DNA from 3 places in the Arthrobacter globiformis genome. Region 3 is predicted to be linked to each of the others. Evidence: predicted binding sites of a transcription regulator. Region 3 holds the regulator's gene; each other region holds the start of a gene.

Region 1 (10,358 bases), 1.6 Mb from region 3:
AATTCGGCATGGACTTCAGCATCCACGACGGCCGCCCGCAGCGGTTGCTGGTCATGGTCTCGAAGTTCGGCCACTGCCTGAACGACCTCATCTTCCGGTGGCGGGCGGGAAGCTTGGGTGCGGAGATCGCCGTCGTGGTTTCCAACCACGAGGACCTGCGGCCCATGGCCGAGGCGGCCGGACTGCCCTTCATCCACCTGCCGGTTACGGCCGGCACCAAGCCCGAGGCCGAGGCCCGCCTGCTGGAGCTGGTGGCCGAATACGACGCCGACCTTGTGGTGCTGGCCCGCTACATGCAGGTGCTGTCCAATGACCTCTGCGGCAAGCTGCGCGGACGGGCCATCAACATCCACCACTCGTTCCTGCCCGGCTTCAAAGGTGCGAAGCCTTACCACCAGGCCTACGACCGCGGGGTAAAAATGGTCGGTGCGACGGCGCATTATGTCACCGCGGACCTTGATGAGGGCCCCATCATCGAACAGGAGGTCCTCCGGGTGGACCACGCCCTCGACCCGGACGCGCTGGTGACAGTGGGCCGGGATGCGGAGACCCAGGCGCTCTCCCGCGCGGTGAAGTGGCACTGCCAGCACCGCGTCCTGCTCAACAAGACCCGCACCGTCGTATTCCGCTAACTTTCCCGCTAACGCGAAACCAGGAGAACCACACACCATGAGCGCAACACCTCGCGTCGTCATCATCGGCGCCGGCATCGTCGGCACCAACCTCGCGGACGAGCTGGCCAGCCGCGGCTGGGACAAGATCACCGTCGTCGAACAGGGTCCGCTGGAACTGGCCGGCGGCTCCACCTCGCACGCCCCCGGCCTCGTGTTCCAGACCAACCCGTCCAAGACCATGACGGAATTCGCGAGCTACACGGTCAACAAGCTGCTCTCCCTCACCGACGGCGGGGTGTCTTGCTTCAACCAGCTCGGCGGGCTGGAACTGGCCACCACGGAAGACCGGCTCGAGGACCTCAAGCGGAAGCTCGGGTATGCCACCTCCTGGGGCGTGGAGGGCCGGATCATCGACGCCGACGAGTGCGAGAAGCACTACCCGCTGCTGAACAGCGGGACCCTGGCCGACGGGCGGCGCATCCTGGGCGGCCTGCACGTGCCCAGTGACGGCCTGGCCTCGGCGGCGCGGGCGGTGCAGCTGCTCATCAGCCGCACCCGCGAGGCCGGCGTGACCTACCTCGGCTCCACTACGGTCACCGGCATCTCGCAGTCGGGCGGCAAGGTCACCGGCGTCGAGACGCCCTCCGGCGTGATCCCGGCCGACATCGTGGTGTCCTGCGCCGGCTTCTGGGGCCGTGAAATCGGAAAGCTCATCGGGCTCAAGGTGCCGCTGCTGCCGCTGGCCCACCAGTACGTCAAGACCACGCCGCTGAAGGAACTGCGCGGCCTCAACGAACTGCCCAACGGCGCCCGCCTGCCCATCCTGCGCTACCAGGACCGCGACCTGTACTTCCGCGAGCACGGCGACCGGATCGGCATCGGCAGCTACGCCCACCGGCCCATGCCGGTGGACATGGAGCAGCTGCCGCGAATCGGCGCCGAAGAGATGTCCGAACACCGGATGCCCTCCCGCCTGGACTTCACCCTGGCAGACTTCGCGCCGTCGTGGGAGGACTGCCAGGACCTGCTGCCGGGCCTGCACGCCACACAGATCCAGGACGGCTTCAACGGCATCTTCTCCTTCACCCCGGACGGCGGCCCGCTCATGGGCGAGGCGCCGGAGCTTGACGGCTTCTTCGTCGCCGAGGCTGTCTGGGTGACCCACTCGGCCGGCGTCGCCAAGGCCATGGCCGAGCTCCTCATCGAAGGCCAGCCCGAGACCGACCTGCACGGCTGCGAGCTCTCCCGCTTCGAGAAGGTGCAGACCAGCGACGAGTACGTCAGTGAGACCTCGCAGCAGAACTTCGTGGAGATCTACGACGTCATGCACCCGCTGCAGCCCAAGGAATCCCCGCGGGACGTGCGCGTCAGCCCGTTCAACATCCGGCAGAAGGAACTCGGCGCGTTCTTCCTCGAGGCTTCCGCCTGGGAGCGCCCGCACTGGTTCGAGGCCAACCGCGCCCTGCTGGACGAACTGCCGGCCGAGTGGCAGACCCCGGAGCGGGACGATTGGTCCGCCATGTTCTCCTCCCCCATCTCCGCGGCCGAAGCGTGGAAGACGCGTACCGCCGTCGCGCTGTACGACATGACGCCACTGAAGCGGCTGGCCGTCAACGGCCCGGGCGCCCAGGCGCTGCTGCACCGGCTGAGCACCGGCAACATCGCCAAGAAGCCGGGGGCGGTGACCTACTGCCTGCTGCTGGCGGACGACGGCGGCATCCGCAGCGACGTGACCGTCGCCCGGCTCGGTGAGGAGGACTTCCAGCTGGGTGTAAACGGCAATGTGGACTTCGACTACCTGCGCGTGGAGGCCCGGAAGCAGTCGGCCGCGGATCCGGCGAAGTGGGTGCACGTCACCGACATCACCGGCAGCACCTGCTGCATCGGCCTGTGGGGCCCGCTGGCGCGCGAAGTCATCGGCAAGGTCAGCACCGACGACCTCACCAATGACGGCCTGAAGTACTTCCGCACCAAGGAGATTTCGGTGGGCGGCATACCCGTCACAGCCATGCGCCTGTCCTACGTGGGCGAGCTCGGCTGGGAGCTGTACACCACCGCCGAATACGGCCTGAAGCTCTGGGACCTGCTCTTCGAGGCGGGCCGCGAGCACGGCATCATCGCCGCCGGCCGCGGCGCCTTCAACAGCATGCGCCTGGAGAAGGGCTACCGCCTCTGGGGCACGGACGTGACCACCGAGCACCACCCGTACCAGTCCGGCCTCGGCTTCTCGGTGGCGAAGGACAAGGAAGGCTACGTGGGGGCCCAGGCCCTGGTGGCACTCAAGGAACAGCCCGCCGAGAAGGTGCTGCGCTGCCTGACGGTCGACGACGGCACGTCCATCGTGCTGGGCAAGGAACCCGTGTTCGTGGGCGGGGTAGCCTCCGGTTACGTCACCAGCGCCGCGTACGGCTACTCGATCCGCAAGCCGATCGCCTACGCCTGGCTGCCCGCCGCAGTTTCCGAGGGCGACGCCGTGGAGATCGAGTACTTCGGCCGCCGCGTCCCCGCCACGGTCAGCGCCGAGCCGCTGTTCGACCCCGGCATGGAGCGCCTCCGCGGCTGAGGCCCGGCAGGGCTCGCCGTCCTGACCCCCTTCGCGCCCAGAACGACGGCGACACACCGGTGAATCCGGAGTGTCGCCGTCGTTCTTGGTTATGAAGAGGTCAGGAGGGCTGCGGGAAACTGTCGGGAATTGAACTCTGTCCAGCGGTAGCGCGGGGGCGTACCGTGTGAGCGTGAATGAGTTGTCGTTGCCGCGGCGTTGGGCCCCGGCAGTGAGCGCGAGCCCAGTCTCAGAACAGGTTGCCGTCGCCCAAGAGCTCCTCTACGGCCGACAGTCGACTGGGCCCGGCGCAGCCCCTTCCACACGGGCGTCCTCGGTCACTCAGCCCATCCCCCGCTTACTGATGTGACGCTTGGGTGCTGGACGGGCGCTTCCAGTCACGACATAGCCGGAGGAAGTCAGGCGCGTTCGGTGCCACGCTTCTGGTCGGTGCGGGGCTGGTGGCGGCCGGACCCACCTCTATCGCGGGCACCGGGGACTGGGCTGAAATGACAGGCGCCGAGCGCCGGATTCCGGGGCGGCCATTTGGCGCTCAACCGGGGAACGGCCCGAAGGACCAGTGGCAGAGAGAGCCTTCCTGACCCGCCTGAAATTTGAGCCCTCATTTCCGGCGGCAGATGCGCGAATCCCTCATCCAGTGACAACCCAATTCGAACGCCGATAGTTGATATTCGGTCAAGCCGTGAAGGACTGGCAGCAGAGAAGAACCGCGCGGCACGAGCCAGTTGCGCGGGGTTCTTCTCGGTGGTTTCGAACACGTACGTGACGGAGTGCTGAGACCGACGACGGAGCTGGGTGCCGGCTGGCATGGGGGACACCAGCGGCCGTCCGCCGCCGGCCGGTTCCAATTTTACGCCGGGTATCCGGCGAAAAATGGTTGGTCCAGAGGTGCCGGAGCAGGGCCAGGCGTATGCAGGGGTCCAGGTCCTGCTGGGCGAGGATCCCGCCAATCAGCTGCGTGAGCTGATGAATGCCCTGTGGACAGTTGCACCTCTGTAGGGTTTTCCACCCTACGTCCCCACCGTGGCTGTTTGTGAACGCCAATAATGACCTTCGTCAACCAAAAGCCGGCAGGGGTCGCCTGTTCGCTCTTCCTGGTGGCCCGGGCGTTGGATCTGCCATGTCACGTGCGCCGACCGCTAGGACAAACCTGTGATCCGCGGTTGGTTCCAGGCCGGTTCGCGGCCGGGAGTGTTGCGGCTGAGCAGGTCCAGCAGTTCGCCTTGGTCCAAACCACTGGCTTCACTGACCTCAGCAAGGGTCGCGTCCCCGGTGCGCAGCAGCGCCGCCGAGGATTCCCGCAATGTTCGGTGGGCCACGTCCAGGGCGGTCTGGGTGGCCGCCATGACCGCCGCGAGTGCCCGCAACCTTTGGAGTTCTGGGTTCATGTCTCATGCACCGCCTTCCATCTTGAACCGCGCCCGGACCGGAAACCCCCACTACTGTCCGTCCGGAGATGCGCCCGGCGGGGCTCGAACCCCACGACCCGAGGATCAAAAAGTCCCCTGCTCTTCCGGCTGAGCTACGGGTGCGCCCTGCCCTGCACGCATGTGATCTTCCCGGAAATCGCTCACAACCCTCAAAGAATCTATATCGACTGCTATAGATTTATTAGCACTGGCGAAGGGTGTCCGCAAGGGTTTTTCTGGCGCGAGAATTGACGCGAAAGCTCTTGCAGGGGGCAATGGACAGTGCTATTAAATCTATGTCAGCGGATACAGATCCGATCGAAGATGATCAAGGAGGTATGGGATGTTGATGTTCGATCCTTTCCGTCAGCTCGACCGCCTCGCCGAACAGGTGCTGGGCACCGTGGCCCATCCTGCAGCCATGCCGATGGATGCATGGCGGGAAGGGAATGACTATGTCTTTGCCCTGGATCTGCCGGGCGTGGACCTTGATTCCATGGACTTGGGCGTGGACAAAAACGTTCTGACGGTCCGCGCCGAACGGAAGGACACGGCCGGAAAAGACGTCGAGATGGTGGCCTCCGAGCGGCCCCGGGGTGTCTTCAGCCGCCAACTCGTTCTCGGGGATGCCATGGAGACCGATAAAATCACGGCAAACTACGACGCGGGCGTCCTGACCCTACGAATCCCCGTGGCTGCCCAAGCAAAGCCGCGGAAAATCGAAATAGAGACCAAGGGAGGCCAGCAGCACCAAATCAACGCGGCCTAACAGACCGGGACGGGCTCCCCCGTTACACGCTAACGCTGCCTCTTCAGGCGGCTGGCACCAGAAGGAAACGCCACCGCGCTTGTAGCGCACATGCAGCAGCAGCGCACGGGCCGTCCCAGCGGCGGTCCCCGGCCGCCCGCGGCGCCGGGGACCGTTCGCCACTCGAGGTCGACGGTCAGTTATATCCTTCGCGCATCGTCGGGGCGCGGGCGCCGCACCCCCAGACCGCGCAAGAAGCAAATGCCGCCGGGACGGCAACGCGCAATGCCGTCGAATCCCGCATCGGCCATCCCGGCCAACGCCTTGGCGTCCGGCATGAGCGCTCTGGGCTCCCGCAGTCCTGTCAACAAGCCGGCGCCGGGTCAGACGCGCCGTCGCCTTCACTTCGTTTTTATCCACCCGGCGGGTCTCGCTCCCTGGGACAAGCTCAGCCCCTCAACGCAGCAATGGCTCATCGACAATCCAGGATCCGCATTCATTTCCGGGCCAGCCCTCGCCGCCCCCGGTCGAAACTACCGAAGTGCGAAACGGTTAGCCTGCTGTGGCCATCTCGAGCGCCTCGCCGGCCGCGGCAGCCGCTACCCCGCCGGCGTGCGGTTCGAAGCGCACAAACATGGCCTTGAAGCCGGGGGTGTTCGACACCCGGGCCACGTTTTCCTTGTGGACCAGAGCGTTTGCCTCCGGGAAGTACGCCGCGGCGCAGCCCTTGGCCGTGGGGTAGGCCACCAGCCGGAACTTCTCGGCTCGGCGGTCCGTGCCCTGGAAGGTGCTCACCACGTCCACGAGGTCGCGGTCCTGGAAGCCCTGCTCCGTGAGGTCCTCCGGGTGCACCAGGATCACGCGGCGGCCGCCGGAGATGCCGCGGTAACGGTCGTCCAGGCCGTAGAAGGTGGTGTTGTACTGGTCGTGGCTGCGGATGGTCTGCAGCACCAGATGTCCGGCCGGCGGCGTGAGGTACTCCAGCGGGCTGACCGTGAAGCGGCCGCGGCCGATGTCCGTCGCGAAGGAGCGGGTGTCGCGCGGCGGGTTGGGCAGCACAAAGCCGTTCTTCGTCCGGACGCGCGCGTTGAAGTCCTCGAACCCTGGCAGCACCCGGGAGATGTGGTCGCGGACCACGTCATAGTCCTCGGCCATGACCTTCCAGTCGACCGGGTGGTCCGGGCCGAACGTTGCCTCGGCCATCCTGGCCACGATGACGGGTTCGGCCAGCAGGTGCTCGGATACCGGCAGCAGCCTGCCCTGGGTGGAGTGGACCACGGACATGGAGTCCTCCACGGACAGGAACTGGGCGCCCTTGGGGTGCTTGTCGTCCTTGTCCGTGCGGCCCAGGGTGGGAAGGATGAGCGAGGTGCGGCCGTGCACCACATGCGACCGGTTGGGCTTGGTGGAGATGTGCACGGTCAGGCCGATCCGCTGCATCCCGGCTTCCAGGGTCTCGGTGTCCGAGCACGCCAGCGAGAAGTTTCCGCCCATGGACACGAACACGTCCACCTCGTCGCGCTCGAAGGCCTCCATGGACTCCACGGCGTCGTGGCCGTGGTGCCGCGGTGACTCGATGCCGAACTCCTTGTCGAGCGCGTCGAGCAGCCATTCCTTCGGCTTCTCCCAGATGCCCATGGTCCGGTCGCCCTGGACATTGGAATGTCCGCGCACCGGGCACGCGCCGGCACCGGGCTTGCCGAAGTTGCCCTGCAGCAGCAGGACGTTGACCATTTCCTTGATGGTGTCCACCGAGTGCGGCTGCTGGGTCACGCCCAGCGCCCAGCAGAAGATGCTGGCCTTGGACGCCACCACCATCCCGGCCACGTCCTCGATCTGCTTCCGGCTCAGGCCGGTGGCCCGTTCCGTCTCTTCCCAGTCCAGGTCCCGGCGCGCTTCCCGGTACGCGTCGAAGCCGTCAGTCTGCGCCGCAATGAAGGAATGGTCGACGACGGTCCCCGGGTTTTGCTCCTCGGCCCGCAGCAGCAGGTGGCCCAGCGCCTGGAACAGGGCGAGGTCCCCGCCCACCTTGATCTGCAGGTATTCGTCGGCCAGCGGCGTGCCGCCGCCCACTACGCCGGAGATGGTCTGGGGGTCCTTGAAGTTGAAGAGGCCGGCCTCGGGCAACGGGTTCACCGCCACCACCTTGCCGCCCTTGTCCTTGCACTCCTTGAGCGCGGACAGCATGCGGGGATGGTTGGTGCCGGGGTTCTGCCCCACCACGAAGATGAGCTCCGAGTCGTGGATGTCCTCCAGCGAGACGGTGCCCTTGCCGATGCCGATGGTCGGATTCAGCGCGGAACCCGAGGACTCGTGGCACATGTTGGAGCAGTCCGGCAGGTTGTTGGTGCCCAGGGACCGGGCGAACAGCTGGTACATGAACGCCGTCTCGTTGGCCGTGCGGCCCGAGGTGTAGAAGACGCAGCGGTCAGGGGTGCTGGCGCGGATGTGCTCGCCGATCAGCTCGAAGGCATCCGCCCAGGAGATCGGCGAGTAGTGCGTCTCCCCCTCCCGGATAACCACCGGTTCGCTCAGCCGGCCCTGGTTTCCCAGCCAGTACTCGGTCTTCTCCGCCAGTTCGGCGATGGAATGCTTCGCCCAGAACGCCGCCCCCACGGTCCGCAGGGTGTTCTCCTCGGCCACGGCCTTGGCGCCGTTCTCGCAGAACTCGGCTGCCTTGCGCTTCTTGTCAGACTCCGGCCACGCACAACCGGGGCAGTCGAAACCGCCGCGCTGGTTGAGCCGCAGCAGTGACTGCGCCGTACGGGTCACGCCGGCCTGCGCCACGGCGCGTTCCAGCGCCACCATCACGGCCTTGACGCCGGCGGCTTCGGTCTTCGGCTTGTGGACTTCGAGCTCGTCCTCGTTGATGTCCGCGACGGGGGCGGGCTGCTTCCCGAACTTCATTGTTCCAACTTCCTAACCGGCTGCTTTCGTGCCTGTTGTGATCGCCACGAAGGCGCGCCAGGGATTCCTGGCGCGCCTTATGTGTGGCGATCTTGTCTTTATTCTTACTGTGTCACCCGTTACTGGGCTACTTTGGCGAGGGTTTCGCGTTCGGCGGCGATGGTGGTGTTGTCGCCGTGTCCGGTCCGGACGGTTGTTTCCGGCGGGAGGGTGAGGAGCCGTTCGCGGATGGAGGTCAGGATGGTGGGGTAGTCGCTGTAGGACCGGCCGGTGGCGCCTGGTCCGCCGTTGAACAGGGTGTCTCCGGTGAACACGGTGTTCTCTGCTGCGAGGTGGAAGCAGGTGGAGCCGGGTGAGTGGCCGGGGGTGTGGATGGCCCGCAGCACCGCACCGCCGATCTGGAACTCGTCCCCGTCCGCGATGGTCTGGTCGGGGGTGGTGCCGGGGTAGACCTGTTCCCAGAGGACCTGGTCCTCGGGGTTCAGGTGGATCGGGGCCCCGACCGCATCGGCGACCTCGCGGGCGGCGCCGATGTGGTCGTTGTGCGCGTGCGTGAGCAGGATCGCCTTCACCGTCCGGCCCCGGACGGCGCTGATGATCGCGGCGGCGTCGTGCGGGGAATCAATGATCACGCACTCGGTGTCGTTGCCCACGATCCAGACGTTGTTGTCCACATCCCAGGTGCCGCCGTCGAGCGAGAACGTGCCCGAGGTGACGAGGTTTTCGATGGTGACGCTCATGCCGAGGCCACCGCCGGCTCGGCAGCAGCCGCCGCGGAGGCTCCTGCGGGCTGGATCTCCACAACTGAGCGCAGGACCTTGCCTTCGTGCATCTTGTCGAAGGCCTCCTCGACCTGGTCGATGGTGATCCGTTCGGAAACGAACGCGTCCAGGTCCAGGTTGCCGGCCTTGTAGTGGGCCACGAGCATGGGGAAGTCGCGGGAGGGCAGGCAGTCCCCGTACCAGGAGGACTTCAGCGACCCGCCCCTGCCAAAGACATCCAGCAACGGCAGCTCAAGGACCATTTCCGGGGTCGGCACCCCGACCAGGACCACACGCCCGGCGAGGTCGCGGGCGTAGAACGCCTGCTTGTAGGTTTCGGGCCGGCCGACGGCCTCGATCACCACATCGGCGCCGTTCCCGCCCGTGAGTGCCCGGATCGCCTCGACCGGGTCGGACGTGCGGGAGTTCACGCCGTGGGTCGCGCCGAGGGTCTTGGCCATCTCGATCTTGTTCTCGTCGATGTCCACGGCGATGATCGTGGTGGCCCCGGCGAGCCTGGCCCCGGCGATCGCGGCGATGCCCACGCCGCCGCAGCCGATCACGGCCACCGACTCGCCGCGCTTGACCTCACCGGTGTTGATCGCGGCGCCGATGCCGGCCATCACACCGCAGCCAAGCAGCCCGACCGCGGCCGGGTCGGCGTCCTCATCGACCTTGGTGCACTGCCCGGCAGCGACCAGGGTCTTCTCCGCGAACGCCCCGATCCCCAACGCGGGGGACAGTTCGGTGCCGTCCTCCAGGGTCATCTTCTGCACCGCGTTCGCGGTATTGAAGCAGTACTGCGGCTGGCCCTTCGCACACGCCCGGCACTGCCCGCACACCGCACGCCAGTTCAGGATCACCCGGTCACCCGGGGCGACCTCCGTGACGCCCTCACCCACCGCGGAAACAACACCGGTGGCCTCATGACCCAGCAGATACGGGAACTCATCACCAATCCCGCCCAGCTTGTAATGCAGGTCCGTGTGGCACACCCCGCACGTCAGGACATCCACCAGCGCCTCCCCCGGCCCCGGATCCGGCACCAGGATCGTCTCCACCGACACCGGAGCGCCCTTCGCCCTGACAACAACAGCCTTGACTTTATGAACCATGAGTTAGTGTTCCTTTTCAAGAGTCCGGGGACTCATCGGCGACAGCACCTCTGCCAATCTAGCTGACTCGTTGCGGTTCAAGATCATCTTCCATGGGATCGAGGCCGATCTCCGCACCTCCGTCTGCCCTAACCGGCAGCGGCTGACCAGCCGCACCCGACGACGGGTGGGCCCCCACGGGAGCCGCATGCTCGGCCAGGACGCCGGTCTGGTGCCTGATCTTCAGTCGGTAGAGCAGGGC
Region 2 (10,358 bases), 730 kb from region 3:
GAAGCCGGTGCTGGTTGTTGACTACGGTGCCCAGTACGCGCAGCTGATTGCCCGCCGCGTCCGGGAAGCGAATGTGTATTCGGAAGTGGTTCCGCATACCCACAGCACTGAGCAGCTCCTGGCCAAGAACCCTGCCGCCATCATCCTCTCCGGCGGCCCCGCCAGCGTGTACGCAGACGGCGCCCCAAGCGTCGGCGCCGACCTTTTCGAGGCCGGCATCCCGGTCTTCGGCATCTGCTATGGCTTCCAGGCCATGGCCAACGCCCTCGGCGGCAAGGTGGACAAGACCGGCCTGCGGGAGTACGGCTCCACCCAGACCACCATCCTCGGCGAAGGCCGTTCCGTCCTCGAAGGAATGCCCCAGCACCAGAACACCTGGATGAGCCACGGTGACTCTGTCCACGAGGCTCCCGAGGGCTTCGAGGTGCTGGCCACTACGGCAGGTGCGGAAGTTGCCGCTTTCGCCAACGAGGAGAAGTGCCTGTACGGCGTGCAGTGGCACCCCGAAGTGAAGCACTCCGCCTACGGCCAGCAAGTGCTGGAGAACTTCCTCTTCAAGGGCGCCAGGCTGGAACCGAACTGGACCACGGGCAACATCCTTGAGGAGCAGGTCGAGCGCATCCGCAAGCAGATCGGTGATGCCCGGGTCATCTGCGGCCTCTCCGGCGGCGTGGACTCGGCCGTTGCCGCAGCCCTCGTCCAGCGTGCCGTCGGCGACCAGCTGACCTGTGTCTTCGTCGACCACGGACTGCTGCGCGAAGGCGAGGCCGAGCAGGTGGAGCGCGACTTCGTTGCCGCCACCGGCGTAAACCTCTACGTGGCCAACGAGCAGGAGCGTTTCCAGGCGGCGCTGGCAGGCGTCAGCGACCCCGAAACCAAGCGCAAGATCATCGGCCGCGAGTTCATTCGGGCCTTCGAAGAGGCCGAGCGCGCGATCATCGCCGACGCCGCCGCGCATGGCGAAAAGATCAGGTTCCTCGTGCAGGGCACCCTGTACCCGGACGTCGTCGAATCCGGCGGCGGCGAGGGTGCAGCAAACATCAAGAGCCACCACAACGTGGGCGGTCTGCCGGAGGACCTGCAGTTCGAGCTCGTCGAGCCGTTGCGCGCGCTGTTCAAGGACGAGGTGCGTGCCGTGGGCGCCCAGCTCGGCCTGCCGCAGGAAATCGTCGGCCGCCAGCCCTTCCCCGGTCCCGGCCTGGGAATCCGCATCGTGGGCGAAGTCACCAAGGAACGCCTGGACCTGCTGCGCAAGGCAGACGCCATCGCCCGCGCTGAACTGACCGCTGCCGGACTCGACAACGACGTCTGGCAGATGCCCGTGGTGCTGCTGGCGGACGTCCGCAGCGTCGGCGTCCAGGGTGACGGCCGCACGTACGGCCACCCGATCGTGCTGCGCCCCGTCTCCTCCGAGGACGCCATGACGGCCGACTGGTCGCGGCTTCCGTACGACCTGCTGGCCCGGATCTCCAACCGGATCACCAACGAGGTGGACGGCGTCAACCGGGTGGTGCTTGACGTCACCAGCAAGCCGCCGGGAACCATCGAGTGGGAATAGAGTTGTGAAAATGGCCGGCCTCCGCAGGGAGGCCGGCCATTTTGCACTCCCGGGTAGCATGGCCGGCAACGGTGCGAAATGCGCCGCAACTTGGGCCGTCCCAGTGTTGCGGTCTCTCAACCGCGGCGGTTTCCGGCTACGCTCGAAACTATGCCCGTATGGTCCAAGGTGTCACGCGCAAGCACAGAAAAGAAGGCAGCAGTGTCAGTAGGTCAGGTCGACTCCGAGGGTTCGGAGGAGCTCAGGAAATGGCTGTCCGGGCTCAAGCCCGTTACGGGGGCAGACACCATGCTGCGCTTCACCAAGACGCCCGAGGGTTCCATCGACCTCACGCACGCGCATCCTTCGGGCCTGGCGCAGCTCATGGCCGGGCGCCGGACGCGGCTCTCCACGCTGATCCGTGACCAGCAGCAGTACGTCGTGGCCGCCCGGGCCTGCCGGAACCTGCGCTCCAAGATCTTCGAACTGGCCAATGACCGCGGCATCGAGGCAGGGTACTTCTCGGCCGGCACCGTGGTGTGGACCTCCGCCGTCGGGGGCAAACCGCAGCGTGTCTCGGCGCCGGTGATGCTGACCGCCATGTCGCTCACCATCCGGCCCGGGGAAGACGACTACGAACTTCAACTTACGGAGCAGGCGCGCATCAACCCGGCCCTGATCCGTCACCTGAAAACCATCCACGGGATCGTGTTCGACGTCAACGCCGTGACGCGGATGGCGTACAGCACTGCGCGGTTCGACCCCCTGCCCGTGCTGGACCGGATCAGCACCCTGGTCAAGCCGATCCACGGTGCCGATGTGGAGCACAACCTGCTCGTCTCGACCTTCGCGGACCTTTCCGGCAACCTCGACGATCCGTGGATCAACGGCCAGAACGAACTCGTGGCCTCGCTGGCCAAGGCAGCGTCGGGTGAGATCGTCGACGTGCCCGCGCTCCAGCCCGGGCGCTTCCCCAGCGTGGACGAGCGGGACCCGGCGGAAGAGCTCCTGCTCCTCGACGCCGACGCCGACCAGCAGTATGTGATTGACGCCGTCCGTGCAGGGGACTCGCTGGTGGTCAGCAGCCCGCCCGGCACCGGCCAGACGCAGACGGCCATCAACACCATCGGTGCGCTCGTGGACGAAGGCAAGACCGTCCTGGTGGTGGGCGACCGGCGAGCCAGCCTCAACCAGGTGGCCGGACGCCTCGAAAACCTGGGCCTGGACTCCATCCTTTTCCAGCTGTCCGGAAACGCAACACCGCAGCAGCTCAAAGGCCAGCTGGTGCGCTCCATCGTGCGCAATGAGAAGGCCCAAGAGCCGCGGCTCGGCAGCCTGCACAAGACGCTCACCGAGCACCGCCATGCGCTTCTTGACCACGTCGCGTCGCTGCACAACGTGCGGCAGCGGTGGGGCTGCTCGCCGTATCAGGCCATGCAGTCTCTCGCCGAGTTGACGTCCATCCAGCCCGCCCCGGCCACCACCGTCCGCCTCAAGCGCAGCGTCCTGGACAGCATCCGGGACCGCGAGGAGCTGGCCGGCCGGCTCAAGCGCGCCGCCGAACTCGGTGCGTTCAGCAGGGCATCGACCACCAGCCCCTGGCACGGTGCACGGCTGGTGACCCGCAAGGAAACCGAGGAAGCGCAGGAGCTGGCGCGTGCGGTGGCGAAGAAGCTGCCGCTGCTGCAGGAACGTATGAAGGACGTGGCCAGCCACGCCGAAATCCGTCTGGGCACCACCTTCGCCGAATGGGGCTCCCAGCTCAAGCTCCTGGTGGCCGTCCGCGAAAGCCTGGACAAGTTCACCCCCGATATTTTCGACCGGCCTGTGACCGACCTGATTTCGGCGACGGCGTCCTCGTCCTGGCGCAGGGAGCGGGGCATCGACATGGCCTCGATGCAGCGGTCCCGCCTGCGACGGGTGGCCAAGGAGTACGTCCGCCCGGGCGTGCACATTGCGGATCTGCACAGTTCTCTGGTGTTGGTCCAGGAACAGCGTGTCCAGTGGGCCGGGTACGCCACCACGCAGCGGCATCCGGCGGTGCCGTCCGGCCTGGCGGAGATCAGCGTCATGCACCGCGGACTGACCCGCGAGATGAAGATGCTGGGCGACGCTCTGCGGCATACGGCCGCCGGCGGTTCGCTCGAAAACATTCCCTACCCGGAGCTCATGGAGCGACTGGAACGGCTGGTCGCGGACACACAGACGCTGCAGACCCTGCCCGAGCGCACGCTGCTCATCGAGAACATGCGCGAGCACGGGCTGGGGGAGCTGCTGGCGGACCTCTCGGAACGCGAGGTCGGGGCCGGGTCGGTCGCTGCCGAACTTGACCTGGCCTGGTGGCAGTCTGCGCTCGAAGCGATGATCAGCGGAGACGACTACCTTGCCATGTCCGACGGCGACGCGCTGCGCCAGCTTGAGGCGGAGTACCGGCTCGCGGACAACGCGCACATCGTCAGCGGCGCCGGACGGCTGCGATGGAAGCTGGCCGAGCGCTGGCGCGCGGGCATCGAGGAGCATCCCCGCCAGGCGGACCTGCTCCGGAGCCTGCTCAAGGACGGGCGCGTCACGCTGGCTGCGCTGACGGCGCAGGCGCCCGGGCTGGTTCCCATGCTGGTGCCCGTCTGGTCGGTCAGCCCTTACCTCATGACCGGACTCCTCCCGGCCGAGCAAAAGTTTGACGCCGTGGTGATCCTGGACGCCGAGGCGACGTCGCTGCAGGCGGTGCTTCCGGCCGTCGCCCGCGCCCGGCAGGTGATCGTCTTCGGCGACGACAGGATAGCCAGCCCCCGCACCTTTACGGTCGCGGTGGAGCGGCTCGCCGCCGGCGAACAGTCGCACCACAGTGTCGAAAGCGCGTTCACCGCACTTTCGGCGGTGCTGCCGACGGCGCCGCTGCGCTCTGTCTACCGCGCGGTGGACGAGGACCTGGTGCTGCAGCTGAGCAAGAACTTCTACGACGGCGGCCTCCGCCGCCTGCCGGAGGGACAATCGGCAACCGGGCTGGACCGTGCGCTGACGGTGGAGTATCTGCCCGACGGCACCGGCCTGCCCAGCGCGGACCATGAGGGTGTCGAATCGGTGGTGGCCGAAGTCAAGCGGGTGGTTGAACTCGTGTTCGAACACGCCCGGCTGCAGCCCCGGACCTCGCTGGCTGTGGTGACCGCCAGCCTTCGGCACGCGGCACGCATCGGCGAGTCCATCCGGCTGCAGCTGCCCAACCATCCCTCGCTGTCCGGATTCTTCACGGCAGGTGAAGAATCCTTCCGGGTTGTGGACCTGGAACGCGCCCAGGGGCTGGTCCGCGACCGTGTGATCTTTTCGCCGGGCTACGGGCGGACGCCGCACGGCCGGGCCCTGCACAGCTTCGGTCCGCTGTCCGCCGAGGGCGGCCGGGCCAAGTTCGCCCTGGCCATGACCCGGGCACGGCAGTCGCTGCACGTCCTGACGTGCTTCAAGCCGGAGGACCTTGACCGGACTCGACTGGCCCACGGCGCCGTCGACCTTTTCGAACTTCTGGACCGTGAGATCTCCGGAAACACCGACCTGGGGACTCCTGCATCCCGGGCAGCGGCCAGTGAACAGGCCCTCGGGGCCGATCCGCTGGTTGCCGATCTCGGCGACCGGCTGCGGGCCCGCGGTGCCCGCGTGTGGCACCAGTACGACGGCGCCATCGATGTGGTGGCCGCGGCGGATCCGCTCAGCACCATGGGCCAGGACGACGCCGATATTCCTCGGCCGGTAGCCATCGAATCGGACGGCACCGAGCAGTACCGGCAGATGACAGTCCGGGAACGCAGCCGGCTGCGCCCCCAGTTGCTGGAGCGGCTCGGCTGGCGGTACATGCCGCTGTGGACCATCGAGGTCTTCACCGACCCCTCGGCGTGCGCCGACAGGATCGGCGGCTACCTCGGGCTTGAGAAGCCTTCGCCTTCGGTTCGCTCGGTTGGCGCACCGGGATTCTTCCTGGATGACGACGTCAGTACCCTCGCGGTGGGCGACCTCGAGCCTGAGCCGGGGCAGGAGACCGCCTACGAGAACCTCGATGACCGTTTCGGCGACGAGCTGAGCCGTGACGATGCTGACGAGCGGGATGCTGATCAGAGGGACGTTGACCAGCCGGAGGCGGATCAGACAGACGCTGATCGGACGGACGCTGGTCAGACCGGCACCGATCAGGCGGACGTTGACCAAACGGACCACGACACTTCCAATTCCGAGGCCGCGGGCGCCGGAGTAGGCTTCGGTTCTGAGACTAGCCTGGACGGGGCGGCCACGGAACGGAAGGAGGGCCCGGTGTGACTGACGGCGGGGCCGAGCGCAAAGACGGGACCGAGCGCAAAGATGAGCAGGCCGCGGCCGGGGAGAAGCCCGCAAAGGTGCGCCGCACCAAAGCCGGCGCGCAGCCGCGGACAGTCGCCGTTCCCAAGAGGGCTGCCGAGGACGATCCGCGCGCCTGGGGCGACGCGGAATCCGGCAACGACCACGACGCGTGGCTGAAGGAGCAGAAGCCCCCGCACTGGGGCTGAGCAACCGGACAAACACGCTGCGGATTTGCGCGGACCAGCGGATTTGCACGGACCGGCGGATTCGCGCAGACCAGAGGGTTCGCCCGGGGCAGAGGACTCGCACGGGCGGGCTCACCGGGCACCGGCTCCCACCAGAACGAAAAACAGCTTTCCCTGGGTTGACGCGCCCGCCAGGGCACTGGCCTGGGCAGGGGTGGCGGCCACTACCAGCAGCCCGTCCGAATCCCCGGCAGCAAGCCACTGGCCGCTTTGGCCTTCCTGGCCGGAGGTCCACAGGACCGGCACTGACTTGGCGAGTACCTTCGAGGCTGATGCCTGCTCATAGCCGTTGCCGCTTGTCAGGACCACGTTCACGAGTTGTCCGGGGGATACCAGCTGGATGGATGATGGGTCTGCCATTCGCAGCGGCACCGCAGCGGACCCGGGCGGCGCTCCCGTCAGCAGGCCTGGACCCACCAGTTGCGCATCGGTGAGGAGCTGGCCCTTGCGGAGCGGCGCTGCCAGCTGCTTGCTGTCCACTCCGGAGTTGTCAGCGAAAGTCCCGTCCGGCACCATGGCCGGCGGAACGCTGACGGTCCTGACATCATTGCCGTTCAGGTTCGCTCCGGCCGGAAGGTCACGGGCAGCGGCCAGAACGCTCACGGTCTGGGCAGGGGCAGGAGTCAGCTGGTGAACGGCGATCCCCGCGGCCGCGGAGAGGAGCAGTGCCACGGCAAGACGGCGGTTACGGTTCAGCCATCCCGAGAAGCGCCGTCCGCGCGGGCGCGGACGGGCGGCAGAACCGGGCAAAGCGTTGCGGCGCCCGGGACGGACGGCCGGGCGGGATGCCCTTGCAGGGAAAATACCGGTAGCTGGCATGCCGCCACGCTACGGGCCCCTGCTGGCCGATGACAGGCACCGGGAGCCGTATGTGGAAAAGCCGGCCCGAAACGCATCAAAGGACTGCCCTGAAAGCGGGAACGGACCCTTGGGCCCTGGAACAAGCGGCGAAGCAAAAGAGCCCGGCCGGGTAAACCCGGCCGGACTCTCAAAGTTTGAAGGCGGCAGGTGCCGCAGGGACTCGCCTAGCTCGCGGCTGCGGCTGCCGGGGCAGCCGATGATGAAGACGACGAGGAGGAGGCGGGGGCAGCCGGTGCTGACGCGGCGGGGGAGGGCGAGACGGTGCTTCCCTTGGAATCGCGCGAATCAGTCCGATAAAAGCCGGAGCCCTTGAAGACCACGCCGACGCTGTTGAACTTCTTACGAAGCGTGCCCTGGCATTCGGGGCAGGACGTCAGAGTGCTGTCGGTGAAAGACTGCACGATGTCGAAGGCATGGCTGCAATCTTTGCAGGCATAGGCATACGTGGGCACTGTAGATCCTCCTCTTGGACAAACGACAGGTCCCGTGCTGCCTGGCTTCATTTCCCGGATTCTCCTTGACGGATCACCGAGGCGGAAATGACTCCATTAGCAGTCGCAGGGCCTGAGTGCCAATTCTATCATCCCGGCCGGGAGAGGTCACGCGAAGGCTACCAGCCCGGAGGGCATGAGCACTGCCTCGACAGGGCGGTCGAAGTCTTCAGCCGGAATGGTCTGTGCGGGCAGGAGCTCGGAGTCGTAAATGATGGCGGCCTTCGGAAGGTGCAGGCCGCCGGCGTTGGCTGCAGCCAGGAACTTGTCGTAGTAGCCGCCGCCCTGTCCGATCCTGTTTCCGCTGCGGTCCACGGCGGTCGCCGGCATGAACATCCCGGCCGCAGCCCGCACCGTGTCCAGGCCGTGGCGCTCACCGGCCGGTTCCTGGATGGGCGCATACCGGCTGCGGACGAATTCGCTGTCCGGAGTCCAGAAGACCCAGCTGAGCTCGCGGTCCGGCTCGCAGACCGGGAGCAGGATACTGTGGCCTGCCTCATGCAGGGCGTGCAGCAGGGGAAGGGTTGGCGGTTCGAAATCGACGCCGAGGTAGGCGGTGAACGTGGCCGGGTTGCCGGCAGCGATAGCCTCGGCCCAGGGCAGGCCATGGGAGGCGATGCCCTCGCCGGCGTTTGAGAGGTCCGCCGGCGTCATCATGGCCCGGATTTGCCGGTGCCGGGAGCGGATGACGTCCTTCGAAGGCATGGTCCCTGTTGGCATGGGTCTCTTCCTTTGTCGCAGCGGCAGGCGGCCGGCCGCTGCCGGAAGCATTTACCGTATGAATGTTCCCTCGGATAGATTAGAACAGTGACTTCCACTAATTGTTCAGTCCGCAAGGCCGTGATCCCCGCTGCTGGGCTCGGCACCAGGTTCCTGCCAGCCACCAAGGCCATGCCCAAGGAGATGCTGCCGGTGGTCGACAAGCCGGCCATCCAGTACGTCGTCGAGGAGGCCGTCAAGGTTGGCCTGAGCGACGTCCTGATGATCACCGGCCGTAACAAGCGCGCGCTCGAGGACCACTTCGACCGCGTTCCGACCCTGGAAGCGACGCTTGAGGCCAAGGGCGACACCGCCAAGCTGGAGTCGATCCAGGCCGCGAGCAACCTGGGTGACATCCACTACGTCCGCCAGGGTGACCCCAAGGGCCTTGGCCACGCGGTGCTGCGTGCACGCCAGCACGTGGGCCATGAGCCGTTTGCCGTTCTCCTCGGTGACGACCTCATCGATGCCCGCGACGAGCTCCTCAGCATCATGATCGACGTGCAGGCGAAGACCGGGGGTTCGGTCGTGGCCCTCATCGAGGTGGAACCGTCCCAGATCAGTGCCTATGGCTGCGCGGACATCTCCGAAATTGATGGCGAAGCCTTCGTCAAGATCAACAAGCTGGTGGAGAAGCCGGACGTCGAAGACGCGCCCTCCAACCTGGCCGTCATCGGCCGCTACGTGCTCCACCCCGATGTCTTCGATGTGCTGGAAAAGACCGAACCCGGCCGCGGCGGCGAAATCCAGCTGACGGACGCCCTGCAGGAACTGGCCAGCAGGGACGGTGAAGGCGGCGGTGTGTACGGCGTGGTCTTCCGCGGCCGCCGTTACGACACCGGGGACAAGCTCAGCTACCTCAAGGCCTGCGTGGAGCTCGCCATCGACAGCGACGACCTCGGACCTGGTCTGCGTGAGTGGCTTCCGCAAATTGCCGCCCGTTTGTCCGAGTAACCATTCATGAGGGTCAGCCACATCTGGCCGGTCACGCTGGAGTGCGGGGATATTGTCCTGCGGCCCATCAGGTACCGGGACCGGAAGGAATGGACCGAGGTCCGCTCGCGAAACAGCGAATGGCTGGCACCTTGGGAGGCCTCCAATCCGATCCCGGGCGGGGCTCTGCCCGATTACCGGCAGATGGTCAGGTCCCTGAATACCCAGGCAGCCCAGGCCACGGCGCTGCCGTTTGTGATCGCTGAGTGGACACCCGGATTCCGTGACCCGGTCATCGTGGGGCAGCTGACTGTCTCCTCCATTGTGTGGGGATCCGCCCTGATGGCGACTCTCGGCTACTGGGTGGACCAGGCTCGGGCCGGACATGGGATCGCTCCGACGGCGGTGGCGATGGCAACCGACCATTGTTTCCGGACGCTTGGCCTCCACCGGATGGAAATCAACATCCGTCCCGAAAACGGCCCAAGCCTGCGAGTCGTGGAAAAGCTCGGTTTCAGGGACGAGGGCTACCGCCCGCGTTTCCTGCACATCAACGGGGAATGGGCCGACCACCGCTCCTTCGCGCTGACGTCAGAGGAAATTCCCGAAGGACTCCTCAGCCGCTGGCTGCGGGTCAGGCCCGTCTGACCCGCAGACCGACAGAGCCGCTGGTCAGACCCGGGTTCCACACATAAGTCCATTGATTTGAAGCTCGGCCGCGACACACCGAGACGAATGCCACAAGAGCCCCAACATTCCTCATACGGTTTTGTCTGTGGACTTCCCCCTTAGCAGCTCAGTCATCCTTGTGGCTGCTGTTGCGCTCTGGATCGTTTGGGTTGCCCCTTACGTGCTCCGCAACGGCCGGCATCAGTTCCAGGCTGCCGGTGACCTGACGCTGGAGAGCGTCGACGCCGAAACTGCAAACCCGCAAGCCGGGACGGTTGTGTATATGACCGCCCAGCAGGAGAAACGCATGGACACCAGGAAGAGCAGCGAACCAGCAACAGGCCTTACCCCGGCTCCGTCCGGCAGCAGGCCTGCCGCCAAGGGGGCCGGTGCTTTTCGGATCCGGTACGGACGGACGGCAATCGCGTTCGTTGGGCTGCTGTCCTTCCTAACTGCGATTGTGACCGGGGTCCTGCGCCTCTTTGGGCTCGGCAACCCCTGGGTTCCGGCCACGGCGTTACTGACCGGTGTTGCCGCCGT
Region 3 (9,560 bases):
GGAGTCGCTAAGCGGCTATGCGGACCCCAAGCCGATGGTGTTCTCCGGCCTCTACCCGCTGGACGGCACCGACTACCCGGTGCTCCGCGACGCCCTGGACAAGCTCAAGCTCAACGATGCAGCCCTGATCTACGAACCGGAAACCTCCGCGGCCCTCGGCTTCGGCTTCCGCGTGGGCTTCCTCGGCCTCCTGCACCTGGAGATCGTCCGTGAGCGCCTCGAACGCGAATTCAACCTGGACCTGATCTCCACGGCGCCGAACGTGGTCTACGAGGTCACGCTCGAGGACAAGAACGTGATCACTGTGACGAACCCCAGCGAGTTCCCCTCCGGGAAGATCAACGAGGTCCGCGAACCCATGGTGGCCGCCACCATCCTGGCCCCCAACGAGTTTGTCGGCGCCATCATGGAGCTGTGCCAGGGCCGCCGGGGCGTCATGCGCGGCATGGACTACCTGTCCGAGGACCGGGTGGAGCTGCGGTACTGGATGCCGCTGGCCGAGATAGTCTTCGACTTCTTCGACCTGCTCAAGTCCAAGACGCGCGGCTACGCCTCGCTGGACTGGAAGGCCGACGGCGAACAGGTCGCCGACCTGGTCAAGGTGGACATCCTGCTCCAGGGCGAACAGGTGGACGCCTTCAGCGCCATCACCCACAAGGACAAGGCCTACGCCTACGGTGTGATGATGACCGGCAAGCTGCGCGAACTCATTCCGCGCCAGCAGTTCGAAGTGCCGATCCAGGCAGCCATCGGGTCCCGGATTATCGCCCGTGAGTCCATTCGCGCCATCCGCAAGGACGTTCTGGCCAAGTGCTACGGCGGCGACATCTCCCGTAAGCGCAAACTGCTGGAAAAGCAGAAGGAAGGCAAGAAGCGGATGAAGATGGTGGGGCGCGTGGAAGTGCCGCAGGAAGCCTTCATCGCAGCACTGACCACCGACGAATCCAAGGACAAGGCCAAGAAGTAGTGATGACCGTGGCCGGAACCTCCGGAGGCCGCACCCATGCCTAGCGTTCTTCCCCTGGGCGACCCCGCGCCGTCGGATGGACTGCTGCCGCAACAGGCGGCAGACGGTGCGCCCGCCCGGGCTTTCGGGCTCTACGTGCACATCCCGTTCTGCGCGGTGCGATGCGGTTACTGCGACTTCAACACTTACACCGCAACTGAGCTCGGAGGCGGAGCATCCCAGGACGCGTACGCCTCCACCGCCATCTCGGAAGTGGACTTTGCCGCGCGGGTCCTTGAGCAGTCGGGCCTGCCCGCCCGCAAGCTCAGTACAGTGTTTTTCGGCGGCGGCACGCCCACGCTCCTGCCCGCCGAGGACCTGGCCAGAATCCTCCGTGCCGCCATCGACACATGGGGGATCGAACCGGGGGCCGAAGTGACCACGGAGGCCAACCCGGACTCCGTCACGCCGGAATCACTGCAGCTGCTTGCCGATGCGGGCTTCACACGGGTCTCCTTCGGCATGCAGTCCGCTGTGCCCCATGTGCTGAAGGTGCTCGACCGCACGCACACGCCGAGCCGTGTTCCGCTCGTGGTGCAGTGGGCGCGCGACGCCGGGCTGGCCGTCAGCCTGGACTTGATCTACGGAACACCGGGGGAGTCCCTCGAGGACTGGCGCTTTTCGCTCGAGACGGCGTTGTCGTACCAGCCGGACCACATCAGCGCCTACGCGCTGATCGTTGAGGACGGCACCAAGCTCGCCGCCCAGATCCGGCGCGGCGAAGTTCCCGGAATTGACGACGACGACCATGCCGACAAATACGAACTCGCCGACCGGATGATCACCGACGCCGGTCTCCACTGGTACGAGGTCAGCAACTGGTCCGCGACGCCGGAGCAGGCGTGCCGCCACAACCTCGCCTACTGGCGCGGGGACGACTGGTGGGGCATCGGCCCGGGCGCGCACTCGCACGTGGGCGGGGTGCGCTGGTGGAACGTCAAGCACCCCGCCGCCTATGCCGGACGGCTGGGCTCAGGCGTCTCGCCGGCGGCAGGACGCGAAACGCTCGACGCCGAAACCCGGGGCGTCGAAAAGGTCATGCTGGAAGCCCGGCTTTCCTCAGGGCTCGAGACCGCTGCCCTGTCGCCATCCGGCAGGAAAGCCGTGGCGGGACTGATCGCCGACGGCCTCGTGGCGCCCGAGGAAGCCTTCAGAGGCCGCCTGGTTCTCACACTGAAGGGCCGCCTGCTGGCCGACGCCGTGGTCCGCAGGATCCTGCCGGACTAGTCCCCAACCGAACCCTAACCTCGCAAGCTCGGGCCGGGCCCTCGCCGAGCGGCTCCACGTCCAGGGGACCCTGCGGCGTGGGCCCACCTTGATCGTGCGCGGTTACTTGATCCAGCGGAGGTTGTACTGGTACCGGTGCGGCTGGCCCTTGTTGACGTGGACACCTGCGGACACTGCGAAGCAGGTCAGCGCAATCCAGATGAGGGTGGCCAGGACGGCGAACAGATTGCCGACGACGGGAAGCAGCACCAGCAGATTGGCCACGAAGGCCGCAATCGTCGGCGGCAGCGTGAAGTTAAGGGCTTCCTTGGACTCCTGCGCGGTGAACGGGCCGCGGTCGCGGAAGATGAGGTAAATCAGCAGCGCCGGAACACAGCCGAGGATGCCGCCGAAGTGCGCCAGGGTGGCCCACTGCCGGTCCTCGCTGGCGGTCAGCGGAAGCGCATTGGCCGGAACGCCATGGTACTGGGGCAGGTCCTGGCCGGACTTTGTGTCCCTGCGGTCGCGAGCGTCTTCTGCCACGGTGTCTTCCTTAAGCTTGCGTTGGTGCGATAGTGCCTTGGCGCCGGGGCCGCGGTGCGGTGGTGCCGTACCAAGGATACCGGGCCGTAGGGGCAATAGCGGGCGGAACGCCGAATAGCGGGGCTGTGGCTACGGAACTGTGAGGAAATCGATGACCTCTTCCACCCGGCCCAGGAGGGCGGGCTCAAGGTCGGCGTAGGTGCGCACGGCGCCGAGAAGTTTTTGCCAGCCGAGGCCGATGTCCTCCTTGGTCTCGTGCGGCCAGCCGAAGGCGGTGAGGATGCCGGTTTTCCAGTCAGTGCCGCGCGGCACCACAGGCCACTGCGGAATGCCCAGTACCGACGGCCGGATCGCCTGCCAGACGTCGACGTACGGGTGGCCTACTATCAGCACGTTTCCGGCGGCGCCGGGGGAGGCCATCACGGCGTCGGCGATTCTGGACTCCTTGGAATCCGGGACCAGGTGGTCCACCAGAACGCCCAGCCTGCGGCCGGGGCCGGGACGGAAGGAGGCAACGGCCGCTGCCAGGTCATCGATGCCGTGCAGGGGCTCGACGACGATCCCCTCCACCCGGAGGTCATCGCCCCAGACTTTTTCCACGAGTTCGGCATCATGCTTGCCTTCAACCCAGATCCGGCTGGCCTTAGCCACCTGGGCGCGCTGCCCTTCCACCCGCACCGAGCCCGACGCCGTCCGTCCAGCCGTGCCCGATCCCGCGGGCTTCGCCTTGGGCGCCGGAGGCATCAGGCGGATCGGCTGGCCGTCCAGGAGGAATCCGAAACCAAGCTTAAAGGACCGGGATTTTCCCCGGCGGTCTTCGAGCGCCACCACGTGCATGCCGCCGGATTTCTCCACCCGAATCACTGCGCCCACCCAGCCGGACTGGACGTCCTCGAGAACCATGCCGCGCTCCACCGGCACCTCGGGCAGGCTGTTCTTGGCAGGCGCTGCGATCTCCTGCGGGCCCCAGGTCTGGTACTGCATTCGTTCACCGCTTTGCACTAGGACGGAGCCGCTCCGGCCGCGGGCATGCCGCCGGGGGACAGTCGCCCGGAATTTCGCCCGGAGCGGTACCAATGCTAACAACGCGGTGACTCATATTAGACTTGTTAGCACTTAGGCATGTCGAGTGCTAACTACAGCGTTTGCGGGCAGGATTAAGCCCGGCGCGGTTACGGCCAAAAGGAGGTGGACTGTGAGCGAACCACGGAAGCTTGAGGTGCTGCGCGCCATCGTGGAGGACTATGTCCATTCCCGCGAACCCGTCGGCTCCAAGGCCCTGGTGGAACGGCACCATCTGGGCGTTTCCAGCGCCACCATCCGCAACGACATGGCGGCACTGGAGGATGAGGGCCTCATCACGGCCCCGCACACCAGTGCAGGCAGGATTCCCACGGACAAGGGTTACCGCTTGTTCGTCGACCAGATCTCGGCGGTCAAGCCGCTCTCCCCGGCGGAGAAGCGTGCCATCCAGACCCTGCTCGAGGGGTCCGAGGACCTCGACGACGTCCTGGACCGGACGGCCCGGCTCCTGTCCCAGCTGACCAACCAGGTCGCCGTCGTGCAGTACCCGCACCTGAGCCGGGCCGTGGTCCGGCACATCGAATTTGTGCTGCTGGCACCGCGGAAGGTGCTGATCGTGCTGATCGCAGACTCCGGCAAGGTTGACCAGCGCGTCGTCGACGCCGGGCAGGACCTGTCAGACGACACTCTTGCCACCCTGCGCACCCGGTTCATGACCGGTGTGGGCGGAACGCCGGTGGCCATCCTGCCCCAGCACCTGGCCTCCGTCGTGGCCGGCTGCACGCCGGCCGAGCGCCCCGTTGCCATGGCCCTCGGCAAGGGGCTGGAGGGCCTGGCGCACAACAGCCGGGAGGACCGGATGGTCCTGGCCGGAACAGCCAACCTGGCGCGGTCCAACGTTGACTTCCCACTCAGCATCGGACCCGTGCTGGAGGCCCTCGAGGAGCAGGTGGTGATGCTGCGGCTCCTGAGCGACATGGCACAGGACCCCCGGGGCGTGGCCGTCAGCATCGGCCGCGAAAACCCCTACGACGGGCTGGCCGAGGCGTCGGTGGTGGCCACCGGCTACGGCCCCGACGCCACCGCCAAGGTGGGCATCCTTGGCCCCACCCGGATGGACTATCCCACCACCATGGCCGCCGTGCGCGCGGTGGCCCGCTACCTTTCGAGGATTCTGGGCCCGTGACCGCACGCGCCGGACATCCTTTGACCACAGGCAGTACAACCAGGAAGAGAAACGAACTTTGAGCAGCCACTACGACGTTCTTGGAGTCTCCGCGGAAGCCACCGGCGAGGAGATCAAAAAGGCCTACCGCAAGCTGGCCCGCTCGCTTCACCCGGACGTAAACCCCGGGGAAGACGCCGCCGAACGGTTCAAGGCCGTCACCCACGCCTACGAGGTGCTGTCCGATCCGCAGAAGCGCAGGGTCTACGACACCACCGGCAACGAGAACGGCACGGACAACGGCTTTGGCGGCGGCGGCTATGCCGGCCAGGGCTTCGCGTTCCAGGACATCTTCGACACCTTCTTCGGCGCCGGCGGCACCTCCGGCCCCGCGTCCCGCGTCCGCCGCGGCCAAGACGCGCTCATCAGCGTGCGGATCGACCTGCGCGATGCCGTCTTCGGCGTCAACAAGAAGCTGGAAGTGGACACGGCCGTCACCTGCCCCACCTGCGAAGGGTCCTGCTGCCGCGAGGGCAGCCACCCGGAACGCTGCGACATCTGCGGCGGCAGCGGCCAGGTGCAGCGGGCGGTCCGTTCCATCCTCGGCCAGGTCATGACCGCCGCCCCCTGCGGCTCGTGCGAGGGCTTCGGCACCGTCATCAAGGACCCCTGCAACGAGTGCAGCGGCCAGGGCCGCATCCGCAGCCGCCGCTCCCTGACCATCAAGGTCCCGGCCGGTGTGGCCACCGGAACGCGGATCCAGCTCTCCGGCCAGGGCGAGGCCGGCCCAGCGGGCGGGCCGTCCGGCGACCTCTACGTGGAAATCCGCGTCAACAACGACCCCACGTATGTCCGCGAGGGCGACGATCTCCACGCGACACTGAACATTCCCATGACCGCCGCTGCCCTCGGCACGGAGCTGAGCCTGGAAACCTTCGACGGCAAGCAGGAGATCGACGTCAAGGCGGGCACGCAGTCCGGCGAGATCATCACCCTCCGCGGCCTCGGCGTCACCCACCTGCGCGGCTACGGCCGCGGCGACCTCAAGGTCCATCTGCAGGTGGAAACGCCGTCCAGGCTCGACCCGGCCCAGGAGGATTTGCTCCGGCAGCTGGCCAAGCTCCGCGGCGAGCAGTTCTCCGAGGGAAAGCTCGCGGCCGGCGGTGGCGTCTTCGCCAAGTTGCGGGACCGCCTCGGTAACCTGTAGCGGTGAGCAACCCCGTCTTCTTCACCCCGGCCGGCGCGCTGGACAGCACTGTTCCCGGTTCGCTGTTCGTCCTGGACGGTGCCGAGGCCCGGCACGCGGTCACCGTGAAGCGCCTGGCAGTGGGCGAGCAGGTTGACATAGCCGACGGCGCCGGCAAACGCATCACGGGAACCGTGACGGAAGCTGCCCCCGCCGAGCTGACGGTTCAATGCACCTCCGTCAGTGTGGAACCGCGGCCGGACATCCGCCTCGTTCTCGTGCAGGCCCTCGCCAAGGGTGACCGGGACGAGTTGGCGATCGAAACCGCCACCGAGCTGGGCATCGACGCGGTGATTCCATGGCAGTCGGAACGCTCCATCGTCCGCTGGAAGGGTGACCGGGCGGCCAAGGCGCACGGCAAATGGCAGTCGGCCGTCACGGCCGCCGCCAAGCAGGCGCGCCGCGCCTGGATCCCCGAGGTGAGGCCCGCCGTCGACACCCAGGCGCTGGCCAAGGAAGTGGCGGACGCCGGCCTTGCCGTGATCCTGCACGAAGACGCGGTGACGCCGCTGCGGCGGGTCCTGGGCAAGTGGTCGGAGGAGCGCCAGGATGCGTCGGACCCCAGCGAGGTCCTCCTCATCGTTGGTCCCGAAGGAGGCATCAGCCCCCGCGAGGTCACCCGGTTGTGCAGCGCCGGGGCTATTACGGCACTGCTGGGACCGCACGTCCTGCGGTCATCGACGGCGGGACCGGCCGGCGTCGTGGTTGCCAGCGACGTCTTGGGCCGCTGGTAAGTCCAGGCTGCTGGTAAGTCCAGGCCGCTGGGAACTTCAGCCAGCGAACGCTTCGCTGAGGGGGCCGCTAGCGAACCGTGAACCCCCGTGAGTCCACGTTGAGTTCGTCCTCGGGCTTACCCGGGCCGATCTGGGAGACGCGCACCTCGTAGTTGCCGGGCGCGAGGTTGACCGTGATGCCGAAGACCCCGGAGGCGGCGGGATCCGCTGCGGCCGTGGCTTCCCCGGTCAGATAGCTTTCCTTGTCGCCGTTGTCCTGGACCTTAAGGATGCGCCAGTGGAGTTTGCCGTTGGGGACGGTGCTTCGTCCGGCGATTTTGACCCGTCCGTCGCCGACTTCGGTGCCCTGCTGCGGATCGATGATCCACACCGGTGCCACCATTCCGGCGCTGCGTGACGTGGGGGCACCGAGCTTCACGTGCTTGAACGCCATGTAATCGGTGTGCCCGTCCACCAGGATCACCACCTCGATCTGCTGGCCGGAGTCGATCAGGCCCGAGCTGGCCCCGGCGGCTGTCGCAGTGTAGACCAGCTGCTGGATGGCCCGCTGGGCCATGTCTGCGTCGAGGTTGCTGTTGAAGGCATCCGCGGAAACGTCCACGGTAATGACATTGGTGCCCGAGATCGACGTCGCCAGGTTCTTGGGGTTCTGCCACGGCGTGAAGAAGTCCGGATCCAGCGGCGTCTCCGACATCATGGCCCGCAGGGCCCGCGTGATCGGGTTCTCATCGTCCGGCACGTCGCGGAACTCGCGGTACAGGAAGACGTTGCTGTTGCTCCGCCCAATCCAGTAAACGGGCGCCTTGTTCGAGGACTGCGTCGTTTCCAGCGGCGCGCTGGTAGTGGGAACGCCGTCCGTGCCGGCGGCCCGGCGCGACGAGGAGGTCGGAGAGTTGGCCGATGTCACAGCAGGATCGGGATCGGCAATGCATCCGGAGAGCAGCAAGGCAGCCGGAAGCAGCGCCGAGAGCACTACGGAGCGAATCCGCGGTGCTTTCCGGCCCGGAGTTCCTGGCTGACTGATGCTGGCGATCCCTTCGAATGAGCAGTTGCTTGCGGGCACGCCCGACCGTTGCCGGCGGGCTCCTTTTCCAGCATTACACGAGACTTTGGGCCACACCGTGCCTTTCGGGGCAGGCGGCCGAACTGCAACGGGAACGATATGAGGCCGATACAAAGTTGATATCTAATTGCGGGAACGCGTTACAGAAATGCGGTCGCGTGACCTTCCCGGACGGCAGGCAGGGGCGAGCGCTGGCGTAAGATGTAAAGACACAAACGAGTTATTTTCCGAACTGGAGGGAACTTAAGGCCCCAGGCCGTCACCATGACTGAATCAGCAAACGGAAAGCGCCGCCTCAATACGGGGGACCGCACCACGGGCGAATTCCCCCATAGTCTCCCCGGTGTCCGGACGGAGGTGGTCATCTTCGATAACTCTGATCAGATGGTGCAGTCGCTGGGCAGCCACGACGAGGCCCTCCGGTTCATCGAAGACCAGTTCCCGGCCGTCAGTTTCCACGTCCGCGGCAACGAACTCTCCATCAACGGACCCGCGGCCGATGTTCCGCGGATCATGCGCCTGCTCCACGAGGTCCGGGGGCTCGTCGCCCGCGGCACCGTGATTACGCCCGCAGTCCTCCAGCAACTGGTCTCGCTGCTCCGCAGCCAGTCCCTGCAGAACCCGGTCGAGGTGCTGACCCACGACATCCTGTCCAGCCGCGGCAAGACCATCCGGCCCAAGACACTGAACCAGAAGAACTACGTGGACGCCATCGACGCGAACACGGTGATCTTCGGGATCGGTCCCGCCGGCACCGGCAAGACCTACCTGGCGGTGGCCAAGGCAGTGCAGGCCCTGCAGCAGAAGGAAGTCAGCCGGATCATCCTCACCCGTCCCGCCGTTGAAGCTGGCGAACGGCTGGGTTTCCTCCCCGGCACGCTCAGCGACAAGATCGACCCGTACTTGCGCCCGCTGTACGACGCGCTGCACGACATGATGGACCCCGAGTCCATTCCCCGGCTGATGGCGGCCGGAACCATCGAAGTCGCTCCGCTGGCCTACATGAGGGGCCGGACGCTGAACGACGCCTTCATCATCCTCGACGAGGCGCAGAACACCACGCCGGAACAGATGAAGATGTTCCTCACCCGCCTCGGCTTCGGCTCCAAGATGGTGGTCACCGGCGACGTCACGCAGGTAGACCTTCCGTTCGGAACCCGCTCCGGCCTGCGCATCGTCGAGGAGATCCTCACCGGAATCGACGACGTCAGCTTCTCCGTTCTGGACGCCGCCGACGTCGTCCGCCACCGCCTGGTGGGGGACATCGTCAACGCCTACGGCATCTGGGACGAAGCACAACGCAACCGGGTCAAGCATTCCGTGCCCCGGGAACGACGGGAGAGCGCGCATGAGCATCGAAGTTAACAACGAATCCGGCATCCAGGTGGACGAACCCCGGCTGGTGGCATTGGCACGCTTCATCTTCGAGCAGCTGTATATCCATCCGCAGGCGGAACTGTCCATCCTGCTGGTGGACGAGCCGGCCATGGAGAAGCTGCACATCGAGCTCATGGATGAGCCGGGAGCCACCGACGTGCTCTCGGTCCCCATGGATGAGCTGACCCCGGGAACCC

What was found. Region 3 encodes HrcA, which represses chaperone genes, less so after heat shock. Its sites were predicted from a motif close to TTNGCACTCGNNNNNNNCGAGTGCNAA; they were not measured.
Region 1: a site for HrcA is predicted at 4,789-4,815, ahead of QFZ33_RS22950 (Hsp20/alpha crystallin family protein). Genes of this name have one in related genera too.
Region 2: a site for HrcA is predicted at 7,515-7,541, ahead of QFZ33_RS18570 (FmdB family zinc ribbon protein). Genes of this name have one in related genera too.

What each region holds. Positions count from the first base shown of each region.
Region 1 is NZ_JAUSXI010000001.1:4,901,584-4,911,941, forward strand. Features, by position in the region: gene purU (formyltetrahydrofolate deformylase) at 1-632, shown strand, start outside; gene QFZ33_RS22930 (GcvT family protein) at 670-3,177, shown strand; gene QFZ33_RS22935 (hypothetical protein) at 4,051-4,176, shown strand; gene QFZ33_RS22940 (hypothetical protein) at 4,317-4,565, opposite strand; tRNA gene QFZ33_RS22945 (tRNA-Lys) at 4,635-4,711, opposite strand; gene QFZ33_RS22950 (Hsp20/alpha crystallin family protein) at 4,930-5,355, shown strand; gene QFZ33_RS22955 (FdhF/YdeP family oxidoreductase) at 5,887-8,241, opposite strand; gene QFZ33_RS22960 (MBL fold metallo-hydrolase) at 8,361-8,981, opposite strand; gene QFZ33_RS22965 (S-(hydroxymethyl)mycothiol dehydrogenase) at 8,978-10,117, opposite strand; gene QFZ33_RS22970 (APC family permease) at 10,176-10,358, opposite strand, start outside.
Region 2 is NZ_JAUSXI010000001.1:3,996,134-4,006,491, reverse strand. Features, by position in the region: gene guaA (glutamine-hydrolyzing GMP synthase) at 1-1,558, shown strand, start outside; gene QFZ33_RS18585 (AAA family ATPase) at 1,709-5,839, shown strand; gene QFZ33_RS18580 (hypothetical protein) at 5,836-6,066, shown strand; gene cpaB (Flp pilus assembly protein CpaB) at 6,178-6,924, opposite strand; gene QFZ33_RS18570 (FmdB family zinc ribbon protein) at 7,131-7,418, opposite strand; gene QFZ33_RS18565 (5-formyltetrahydrofolate cyclo-ligase) at 7,566-8,177, opposite strand; gene galU (UTP--glucose-1-phosphate uridylyltransferase GalU) at 8,265-9,170, shown strand; gene QFZ33_RS18555 (GNAT family N-acetyltransferase) at 9,177-9,797, shown strand; gene QFZ33_RS18550 (hypothetical protein) at 9,925-10,358, shown strand, end outside.
Region 3 is NZ_JAUSXI010000001.1:3,269,883-3,279,442, reverse strand. Features, by position in the region: gene lepA (translation elongation factor 4) at 1-967, shown strand, start outside; gene hemW (radical SAM family heme chaperone HemW) at 1,004-2,233, shown strand; gene QFZ33_RS15040 (DUF4870 domain-containing protein) at 2,336-2,755, opposite strand; gene QFZ33_RS15035 (DUF3097 domain-containing protein) at 2,885-3,739, opposite strand; gene hrcA (heat-inducible transcriptional repressor HrcA) at 3,951-4,964, shown strand; gene dnaJ (molecular chaperone DnaJ) at 5,023-6,150, shown strand; gene QFZ33_RS15020 (16S rRNA (uracil(1498)-N(3))-methyltransferase) at 6,153-6,923, shown strand; gene QFZ33_RS15015 (GerMN domain-containing protein) at 6,991-7,908, opposite strand; gene QFZ33_RS15010 (PhoH family protein) at 8,251-9,351, shown strand; gene ybeY (rRNA maturation RNase YbeY) at 9,335-9,560, shown strand, end outside.